2 regions of the Nocardioides sp. P4_G4 genome follow, and region 1 is predicted to be linked to the other one. Evidence: predicted binding sites of a transcription regulator. Region 1 holds the regulator's gene; the other holds the start of a gene.
What was found. The regulator LexA, encoded in region 1, represses DNA repair genes until DNA is damaged. The targets are predictions, from matches to a motif close to TCGAACANNTGTTCGA.

Region 1 (4,565 bases):
CACCCTGGCCCAGGGCGACGCGCAGCTCCCCGAGCTGGCCAAGCAGTTCGTCGAGGACCCGCACACCATCCTGTTCGGCACCCTGTCCCTGTGGCAGGGCCTCGACGTGCCGGGCGACACCTGCCAGCTCGTCCTCATCGACAGGATCCCCTTCCCTCGCCCCGACGACCCGCTGATGTCGGCACGGCAGCGGGCGGCCGACAAGGCGGGCGGCAACGGCTTCATGCAGGTCGCCGCGACGCACGCCGCGCTGCTGATGGCCCAGGGGGCGGGCCGGCTGATCCGGACCACCACTGACCGTGGGGTCGTCGCGGTGCTGGACCCACGCCTGGCCACCGCCCGCTACGGCGGGTTCCTCAAGGCCTCGCTGCCGCCCATGTGGACCACCACGGACCCCGCGCTCGTCCGCAAGGCGCTCGCGCGGCTCGCCGCCGGCTGAGGGCTGCGCGGCCGCTCGCCGTCACCGGGAGCGGTGGGTCAGCCACATTCCAGGCCACGTCCGGGTGGCTCGCGCACCGCCCTCGGGCGGGTCGACCACCGCCGACGGGCCGATCGTCTGCCAGGCGATCAGGACGATCGCCCACCCGGCCACGACGTCGAGGATCCAGTGGTTGCCGGTACCCACCACGACGACGGCGGTGAGGATCGCGTGCGTCCAGGCGAGCGCGGCGACCCAGCGGCGGCGTACGACGTGACTCACCGCGAGCGCCACCCACAGCGCCCACCCGGCGTGCATGCTCGGGAACGCGGCGAGCTGGTTGGTCAGCCAGCCCAGGCCCTGGGGAGCGGAGGCCTCGCCACCCCACCAGCCGGCCGCCGAGTGCACGGCCAGCAGGTCGGTCCACCCGGCGAGCATCCGTGGCGGCGCGGTGGGCATGGCGAGGTAGGCGACGAGGGCCGCGGCCGTGCTGCCCACCAGGGCGAGCCGGGCGGCTCCGTAGACGTCCCGGTGCCGCAGGAAGAGCCAGACCACGACGACGAGGGTGAGCACGTAGTYGGCGCCGGCGTAGTAGAAGGATGCGGCCACGCCCACCACGTCGTGCCTGACGAACCAGCCGTTGAGGCCGCCCTCGATGTCGAGGTGCAGGGTGCGCTCGACGTCGAAGATGCGCAAGGCGCGGGTGAGGGCCGGCGCCAGGGTGTCGTCGGCGAGCACCCTGCTCAGGGCGTAGCCGACGTAGACCAGGGCCAGGACGCCCAGCTCGCGCAGTCCGTCACGAGGAAGTGCCGCCTTGGCGGTCGTCGACCTGGTTGCGGTGGGCGCGGCGAGAGAAGTCACCCGTCAAGTGAACGTCGCCCGGCGCCATATTGCATCGGGAATTTCCCGGTCCTTCCCCCGACCTGGGTATCCGGGGGAGCCCGGAGGGGGTCACATGCGGCGCAGGACCGCCGTGACCTTGCCGAGGATGGTGGCGTGGGTGCCGTCGATCGGCTCGTAGGCGTCGTTGTGGGGGAGCAGCCACACGTGGCCGTCCTTGCGCTGGAACGTCTTGACCGTCGCCTCGCCGTCGATCATCGCGGCCACGATGTCGCCGTTGGCCGCGGTCTGCTCCTGGCGGATCACCACGTAGTCGCCACTGCAGATCGCCGCGTCGATCATCGAGTCACCGGAGACCTCGAGCAGGAACAGAYTGCCTTCGCCGACCAGCGACCTGGGGAGCGGGAAGACCTCCTGGATCTGCTCCTCGGCCAGGATCGGTCCGCCGGCCGCGATGCGACCGACCATCGGGACGTACGTCGCCGGGGGAGCGGTGTTGCCGATGTCGGTCTCGTCGATGCTCGACTCGTCAGCGCTGGAGATCGAGCGACGGGCGGCCATGACCTCGGGGAGGAAGACCTCGATGGCACGCGGCCGGTTGGGGTCGCGCTTGAGGAAGCCCTTTTCCTCCAGCACCTTGAGCTGGTGGGCGACGCTCGAGGAGCTGGTGAGCCCGACCGCGGCGCCGATCTCGCGCATGCTGGGCGGGTAGCCCCGGGTCTCGATGGCCTCCTTGATCGTGGCCAGGACGCGCTGCTGACGCGGGGTGAGTCCGGTCGCGTCCGGCGGCCCGTCGGGCATCTCGACGACCTTGCCGCTGCGGTCCTTGCTGGCCATGTGCTTCCTCCTGCTGCGTGGGCTGCTGCTGGGCCCTCTCATTGCGTGGCTCAACCGTAGTCCTGTCGCGCACGTGACTTCAAACATTTGTTCGAACCGCGTGTCGGGTTGGCGGGTCGTCGTGCCGCTCGAACAAATGTTCGTCCAACCCCTTGCATCGTTCGAACACACGCTCTACTCTCGAACACGTGCTCGATCGAACGCCTGAGCGATTCACCCGATTGTCGGTGGCTCCCTCTAGACACAGCCCCAGACAGAACCGATCGACACCACCTACCGGCTGACTCTTCCCCTGGAGGCCACCATGAGCACCGCCACCCTCTCTCCCGCCTTTACCCCGACCCGCACCGCGCGCACCGGCCAGACGGCCCGCCCCGCGCGGTCGTCCGTGCGGTTGACGCGCCGAGGTCGACTCGTCGTCCTCGCTGCCGCCCTGGCCTTCGCCCTGTTCGCGGGCTTCTTCCTCAGCTCGGTCGCCGTCGGCACCGACGAGGCCGGCCAGGCGCCCGCCACCGAGATCGTCATGGTCGAGCCCGGGCAGAGCCTGTGGAGCATCGCCTCCGAGCTCACCGACAGTGGCGACGTCCGCACCACCATGCGCGAGATCGAGCGGCTCAACGCCCTCGACACCGTCGCCATCTCCGCGGGGCAGAAGCTCCGCGTGCCGGTCAGCAACGACTGACCTTCTAGTTTTCCGCCAGCCGACTCGACCCCGGCTGGCGGGACCGGGGAAGACAAGGGGCGGGCCCATCGGGTCCGCTCCTTGCGGCATTTCAGGGTCGTTGTCGCAGTGCGATGCGGTGCGGTGCGAGCTGAGTCACCCGGTGACGCAACTCCCAGCGGGGACCCAGGTGGTCCGCGATGTGCGCTCGGGGGTCGGAGGGAAACTCAGCGGACGAGCTGTGGCGTGGCCTCGAGAACGGCGACATCGACGGGTGCGCCGGTGATCGCCACGGTGCCGTCCACGGGGCGCCAGTCGGGCTGGCCGACGACCTTGAACTGTGCCGACCAGGTGGTGTCGACGCTGAGCTGTAGGCCCGTGGACGGCTTGGCGTAGGTGTGGGTGATGAGCTCGGCCAAGTTGGCGCCCTCGGTCCAGGCTTTGCCGGGAGTGCTTGTCGTCTGGCTGGTGCCGTCGCCGTGCTGCCAGATGAACTGGCTGGGCCAGACCTCGAGCAGGACGTCGATGTTGACGCGGTCGAGGTGCACCGGGATCTGGTGGCGCTCCGCGCTGGTGGAGAGGATCGTCGGGAGGTTCACCAAGGTCTCGCCGCCCGGAGGCTGGACGTTGATCGTGGACTCGGGGAGGGCGACCTTCTCGAAGGCCTTGAGCACTTCCGCCGGGATGTCGACGGTCGCGGTTGGAGTCGTGGTCGCCGTGGGCGGCGGGTCTTGCGGGCACTGGTCGTAGGTGCCGAGGGTGGCGCCCGTGACGGCTTCGATCATGGTCCATGTGATCGGAACAGATCCATCGGAGCATCGATTGGGGGTCACACAACCCACACCGCTGTATGTATCGCAGGACAGATCGCCTTGCTTCCATATGACGCTCGGAGTCTCGGCGGTGCTATCCCCGATGCTCGTTGAAATGTCTGACGTGCCCGATCCCTGGCTCTGCATTGAGTCGTTGTTCGCTGCCCCTGCAAGTTCGAGGGCGCCGAGGTCGTCGTTGGGAGATGCCGTCACAGTTGGGCTCGGGGTCTCGGTCGCGAATGCGGCTCCGGGTGTTCCCAGCGTGAGCAGGACCGTGGCCCATGTCGCAGCCAATCTGCGGCTCATGCCGCGGCCCAGTTCGCGATGTGCCAGCCGTCCTGACCGCGAACCACCTCGTAGCGCAGGGTGCCAGACCCCGCATCGTAAGTGCGATCAAGATTGCCGGCGCCCGTCACGACCTGCGCAGTGTGCTCGGTGATAACAGTCAGGTAGTAGATGGATGTGTCGTCATCTACCCGTCGGCGACCCGTTGCCTGTGCTGATCGCACCGTGTAGTTGCCACCAGAGCTCTCCCCTCCGCGTTCGTAGATTGCGTCCACAAACTCCACGGCACCGTTGCAAGCCCTGCAGGTCCGCAATCCGAGGTCACCAAGACCCGATGTGTCACCGGTGGCCTGGGCGTAGTTGACGTAGTCGTAGTAGTGCTCCACGAACGCGGCAGCCGCCTCCTTCCCATCCCCCTCAGCCTCAGGCGGAAGCGTCGGCTCCGCCGGCCCCGTGTCCGTCTCCACCGCCGAGGGCGACGACGTGGGATCCGGCATCTGCGGCGTCGGCCCGTCCTCCGAGCACCCCGCGAGCAGGAGTGGCAGGACGCACGCGGCCGCGAGCGATCGGCGTACACGACCAGAATTCATGAAGACCTTCTTTCCCGAGAGCACCGGATCCATGCCCGAGCACGGCCGGCGAATCCAAAACTAGGGGAGTCGCGCCCGGAGATCGACCCTCAGTTCTGGGGCTGTGGACGACGATGCGAGAG
Region 2 (5,470 bases), on a different contig from region 1:
GATCCCGATGACGACTCCGGCGAGCACGCCGAAGACGAGGGTGCCCATGATCGCCGCCACGGCGACCCAGAAGTCGAACCGCTGCACCCGAGCGAGCCGGCGCATCTCGGCGACATCCATCATCCCCATCACGACCGCCTCGATGATCAACGCCGCCAGGACCGGCTTGGGCAGGTCGGAGAAGAGAGGCGCGAGCACGAGCAGGGTCAGCAGGACCATCAGCCCGGACGTGAGCGACGCCAAGCCAGACCGGGCGCCCGAGTGGTCATTGAGCGAGCTCGCCGACAGGCTGGTCGAGACAGGCATCCCCTGGAGAAGCCCGGCGCCGACGTTCGCCGCCGACTGGGCGAGGGACTCCTGGTTGACGTCGATCTGGTAGTCGTGCCTGGCTGCGAACGACCGGGCGTCTCCGGCCGTCTGCGAGAAGCCGATCAGCACCAGGGCCACTGCGGCGACGGCCACGGTGGCCGCGTGGTCCCACATCAGGGCAGCGTCGGGGAGGTCGACGGACGGCAGCCCCCTGGGTACGTCGCCCACCAGGGCCACGCCCCGTGCCCCCAGGTCGAAGACCCAGGACGCCGTGAGTCCACCGACCACCAGGACGAGCGCGCCGGGGACCCGCGGATACCTGGCGCGGAGTCCGAACACGACGAGGAGAGCCACGAGGCCCACGACCAGCGTCGGCCGCTGGGTGTCGGCGAGGGTGCCGAACCAGGACCTCAGCTCCTCGAAGGACGTCGAGCCGTCGGCGTCGGTGCCGGTGAGCTTGGGGAGCTCGCCGATCACGACGTCGATGGCGGCTCCGAAGAGGAAACCGGTGACGACCGCCCGGGACAGGAATTGGGCGATCCACCCCATGCGGAGCACGGCGAGCAGGAGGAAGAGGACACCCGACGCGATCGTGATCCCGGCCACGAACGAGGCGACCTCCTGCTCCTGCGTGATGCCGGCCGCCAGCACGGCGCTGGCGGCCACCGCGGCGAGTCCCGAGCTCGGTCCCATCGAGATCTGGCGGCTCGTGCCGAAGACGGCATACAGGATCGCGGCGGCCATGGCCGCGTACAGACCGTTCTGCAGCGGTATCCCCGCGATGCCGGCGTACCCCAGGTTCTTCGGGACGATCAGTGCGGCGACGGTGAGACCCGCAACGATGTCCCCGCGCAGCCACCGTCGGTCGTAGGAGGCGATCCAGCCGACGATGGGAAGGAAGCGAGAGGCTGCCACGGCGCTCATTCTGCCCACACGGGACCCGTGCTCGTCGGTGAACCGCCCAACCGACGTCTGGTGCGTCCGCGACGCCATCCGGTATACGTGGAGTTCCGTACGAGGGTGACCGGACGGCGCCCAGCTGGAGGAGCAGAGATGCCGGACGAGGTGGAACCGGTGCTGGTCGGGGGCGCGGACGCGGTCCATGGCCTGGCCGGTCAGTTCCTCGGGCCCTCACGGTGGATCGAGATCACCCAGGACAACGTGGATGCCTTCGCCCGCTCGGTCGAGGACTGGCACTGGGCCCACAACGATCCCGACCTGGCTGCCCGGGGTCCGTTCGGCGCTCCCATCGCCCACGCCCACATGACCCTCGGCCTCGTCCCGCACCTGCGCGAGTCCGTCCTGGCATTCGTCAGCGGGGAATGCATGTTCTACGGCTACAACCGGGTTCGGTTCCCTGCGGCGGTCCCCGTCGGCGCCCGGATTCGTCTGGTGGCAACGGTCGTCCAGGTCGACGACATCCCCGGGGGTGAGCAGCTCACCCTCGACCTCGTCCTCGAGATCGAGGGTCAGGAACGCCCGGCCTGTGTCGCGCAGGCCGTCTTCCGTCACTACGACCTGGACCCGCCCACCTAGGGCGTCCGGGGATTGCCCGGTGGACACCCGCAGCGTCCCGGCGGATCCTGAAACCTCCTCGCCCGAGCCTCCGCCGACGCCCGTGAGCACGTACCGCTGTCGGAGGCCATCGCCACGACGCGGGCCGTGCCGTAGCCGCCTCGTGCCCCCTCTGGGGGTGGGGAGAACTGTCATCGGCCACGGTGCGCCCCTAGGTTCGAGAGCGGTCCGTGTGACGGGTTCTCCCGTCCGGCCCCAACGAGAGGAATCCGCATGTCTTTGTGGGACAAGCTGAAGGACGCCATCACGACCGACGACGCCGAGGCGGCCGAGGAGGCGCGCCAGGAGGCCGAGCAGGCCCAGGCCGAGGCAGACAAGGCGAAGGTCGAGTCCCAGGCCCGCGCCGACGAGGCGCGACGCAAGGCCGACGAGGCCGCGGAGAAGGCGGGCCTGCCGTCCGCCACCGCCGAGGAGAAGGCGCAGGCCGACGAGGCTCGCCAGCAGGCCGAGGCCGAGGCGAAGGCCGCCCAGGAGGCGCAGGCGGAAGCTGACCGCAAGGCCGAGGAGAAGGCCCAGAAGGCCATCGAGAAGGCCAACGCCCGGCGGGAGAAGCGGCAGGAGGAGCGTCAGGAGGCACGCGAGGAGCGTCAGGACGCTCGTCAGGAGGCCCGCCAGGACGCCCGCGAGGAGCGCCAGGAGGTCCGTCACGAGGCGGCTGCCGAGGAGATCTACACCGTGAAGTCGGGCGACACCCTCTCCGAGATCGGTCAGCGCTACGGCGTCGACTGGCGCGAGATCGCGCGGATCAACAACGTCGAGGACCCCAACCTGATCTTCCCGGGCCAGAAGTTCCGGATCCCGAAGAAGTGACCTGATCCAGGTGTGACCGCATGTCGTGCGAGGGGCTGTGACCGGTGAGGTCACGGCCCCTCGTCGCTCCACCGAGAGCGTTGTCCCCAGAGTCGCGAACGACCTTGACGTCGAACAGGTGTTCGAGAGATCATGGGGCATGCCCTCGGCCACCGCCTCCGACGTCGCGCTGATCGCGCGGGTCCGTGAGGCGGATGCCGAGTCCCGCGCCGCGCAGACCAGGGTGTTCCTGCTCGCCRCCGAGTGGGCCGACGCGCACCGGGACCCCGATTCGCCGGCACCGGGCGGGGAGTGCCTCCACGGCTGTCTCGCCGCCGACCGGCACGACGTCGAGGTCGGCGACTTCGCCGGCGGGTGTGCACACGGCTGCGTGGGTGACCCGGACGGGTTCCACGACCCCTTCATCCCGGTGGTGCGTTGGGACGCCGCGSCCCCGTTCGGGGCCGCCATCGGGCGCACCAGCCAGGCGGGATCGCTGATGATCCGCGACGCGCTCCTCACCCGCGAGCGACTGCCGCGGGTGTGGCGGCGGGTCGAGGCCGGCGAGGTGGAGCCGCACAAGGCCCGGATGCTCGCCCAGTCGATCATCGGTCGCCCGCGGGACGTCTCCGACCACCTCGACCGACACCTGGGACCGGTCGCCCACAAGATCGGTCGGACGGCACTCGAGCGGGCGATCGACGAGGCCATGCTCCGGCTCTACCCGGAGCAGCGCGAGGCCGAGCAGCTCGAGGCCCTCGATCGGCGTTTCGCCACCCTCCACGTCGACTCGATCAACCACGTCGGGATCGCCGACATGTCGGTGCGCGGCGACTGGAAGGACCTGCACGACTTCGACCGGGTGCTGTCCAGGGTGGCCGTCGCCCTCGCGGCACAGGACGTGGCCGGTGGCCTGGTGCCCGAGAGCCTCGACGTACGCCGCTCGCGTGCGGTCGGCGTCCTGGCCGACCCCGCGGCGGCGCTGGCCCTCCTGTCCGGCAAGGATGCGCCGCCCCCGTCCAAGCGGGCGGAGCTGGTCCTCACCATCTCGGACGGCAACCTGGGCGGCGATCCGGTGGCCGGCAACTCGACGACGGGGCGCGCCGTGATCGAGCAGGCCGTTCGCGAGTGGTGCGGCCGCACGGACACGCACCTCCAGGTCCTGCCCGTGCTCGACCTCGCCGGCCACGACGCGACGGACGCCTACCGTCCCAAGGACGCCACCGTCCGGCGCGCGGACCTGGTGGCCCGGCGGTGCGTCTTCCCCCACTGCTCACGGCCGGCGACCTCGTGCGACCACGACCACGTCGTTCCCTACGACCACCACGACCCGGCCGGCGGTGGTCCGTCGTGCGACTGCAACATCGCGCCGCTGTGCCGACATCACCACCAGCTCAAGACCCACGCCGGCTGGGGCTACTCGGTCCTCGACACCGGTCTGTGGCTCTGGTCCGACCCGCACGGCCAGCAGTTCCTCTGCGACCGCGTCGGCACGACCGACGTCACTCCCGCGCGACCGTGTCGTCAGCGGGAGTGACCGGTCGGGTCCGGCCGAGCGGCGGCTCACACCGAGACCGCGCGCTGACGTGGCCGGCGGGATGAGCGCGGGACGCGGGGAGTCGTTGGCGGCCCGGGTGGCCGCGACGCAGGAGCGCCGCAACCCGACGGTCGAGCCCCCCGACCCGCCGCCGGACACGCGTCACTGCTGGTACGACGGACCCCACGGCCGGCAGGCAGCCCTGCTGCTGGAGTGGCGCCGGGTGGGCGGCGGCTGGAGTGGGCGCATCGCGGTGGCGGCCCCCGACCCGGGCGGCTGGGCGCTCGTCGAGATGTGGGTCGACCCCGGTCTGCTCGCGCCTGGACCACAATGACGCCCATGACGACGTACGCCGGGGGGACCGGAGCGCTGCCGGTGGGGATGACGCCTGGAGAGCCGCAGGGTCGCGGTGCCGTGTTCTGGATCCGCACGGTCGCGGCCGCTGGGATCGGGATCGCTGCTGCCGGACTGCTCACGCTCGCGGGGGTCCTGGCTGTCTTCGCCCTGGTGGTGGTGTCCCCCGAGCAGCCGGGCCGGTCCCTGTCGACGCTGCTGTCGGTGCCCGAGGTGCGCCACGACGCGGCCGAGTCCCTGGTCGCCGACGTCGAGGAGTCGCGCGGCACCGACTTCGAGCCCGCCACCCGGAGCATCCTCGTGGAGGCCGCCGACGAGGCGCTCGGGGACCCGGCCGTGCTGGAGTCGCTCGCCTCGGTGCAGATCGTCGACGGCCGACTGGACCCCACGGAGTACGTCGAGTCGATCGCCGGTGAGCTCGGCGCCCGGGCCCGCGCCACGGACGACGCGGAGGCGCGGCGGGTGCTGTCCACCTTCGCCGAGGAGCTGCCCGCCGTCGCCGCCGAGTCCGACCTGGGCGGCGAGGGCGACGGCGACGCGGCCGACGCCCTGGACTTCGCGTCCGGCCTCGGCACGGTGCGCCAGTACGGCCTCGTGGCTGCGGCGGTCGTGGCCGGGGTCGGCCTCGTGGCTCTGCTCGTCGCCGTGGCCATCGCCGTACACCGCGGCCTGACGGCGGTGGTCGTCGTGTCCTCGGCCCTGGTCGCGACCGCCCTCGTGCTGGCGCCGGGCGAGTGGCTGCTGGCGCGGGGCGACGGGGTCGGCGGCGCGCTCGCCCGGGTCGTGGCCGCGGCCGGGGAGCTCGCCGGCGGCGGTCTGGTGTGGTCGCTGCTGCTCGCGTCCCTGGTGCCGCCGGCGCTGTGGTGGGCGATCCGCAGCACCCGTCGTACGGGCTGAGGCGAGGGC

Region 2: a site for LexA is predicted at 2,805-2,820, ahead of AC1DQF_RS03620 (HNH endonuclease signature motif containing protein). Genes of this name have one in related genera too.

Annotation. Positions count from the first base shown of each region.
Region 1 is NZ_JBFUKA010000076.1:192-4,756, reverse strand. Features, by position in the region: gene AC1DQF_RS16660 (ATP-dependent DNA helicase) at 1-439, shown strand, start outside; gene AC1DQF_RS16655 (phosphatase PAP2 family protein) at 461-1,279, opposite strand; gene lexA (transcriptional repressor LexA) at 1,370-2,095, opposite strand; gene AC1DQF_RS16645 (LysM peptidoglycan-binding domain-containing protein) at 2,400-2,777, shown strand; gene AC1DQF_RS16640 (hypothetical protein) at 2,984-3,541, opposite strand; gene AC1DQF_RS16635 (DUF6318 family protein) at 3,871-4,476, opposite strand.
Region 2 is NZ_JBFUKA010000009.1:22,244-27,713, forward strand. Features, by position in the region: gene AC1DQF_RS03605 (SulP family inorganic anion transporter) at 1-1,224, opposite strand, end outside; gene AC1DQF_RS03610 (MaoC family dehydratase) at 1,363-1,845, shown strand; gene AC1DQF_RS03615 (LysM peptidoglycan-binding domain-containing protein) at 2,098-2,694, shown strand; gene AC1DQF_RS03620 (HNH endonuclease signature motif containing protein) at 2,834-4,210, shown strand; gene AC1DQF_RS03625 (hypothetical protein) at 4,272-4,544, shown strand; gene AC1DQF_RS03630 (hypothetical protein) at 4,550-5,461, shown strand.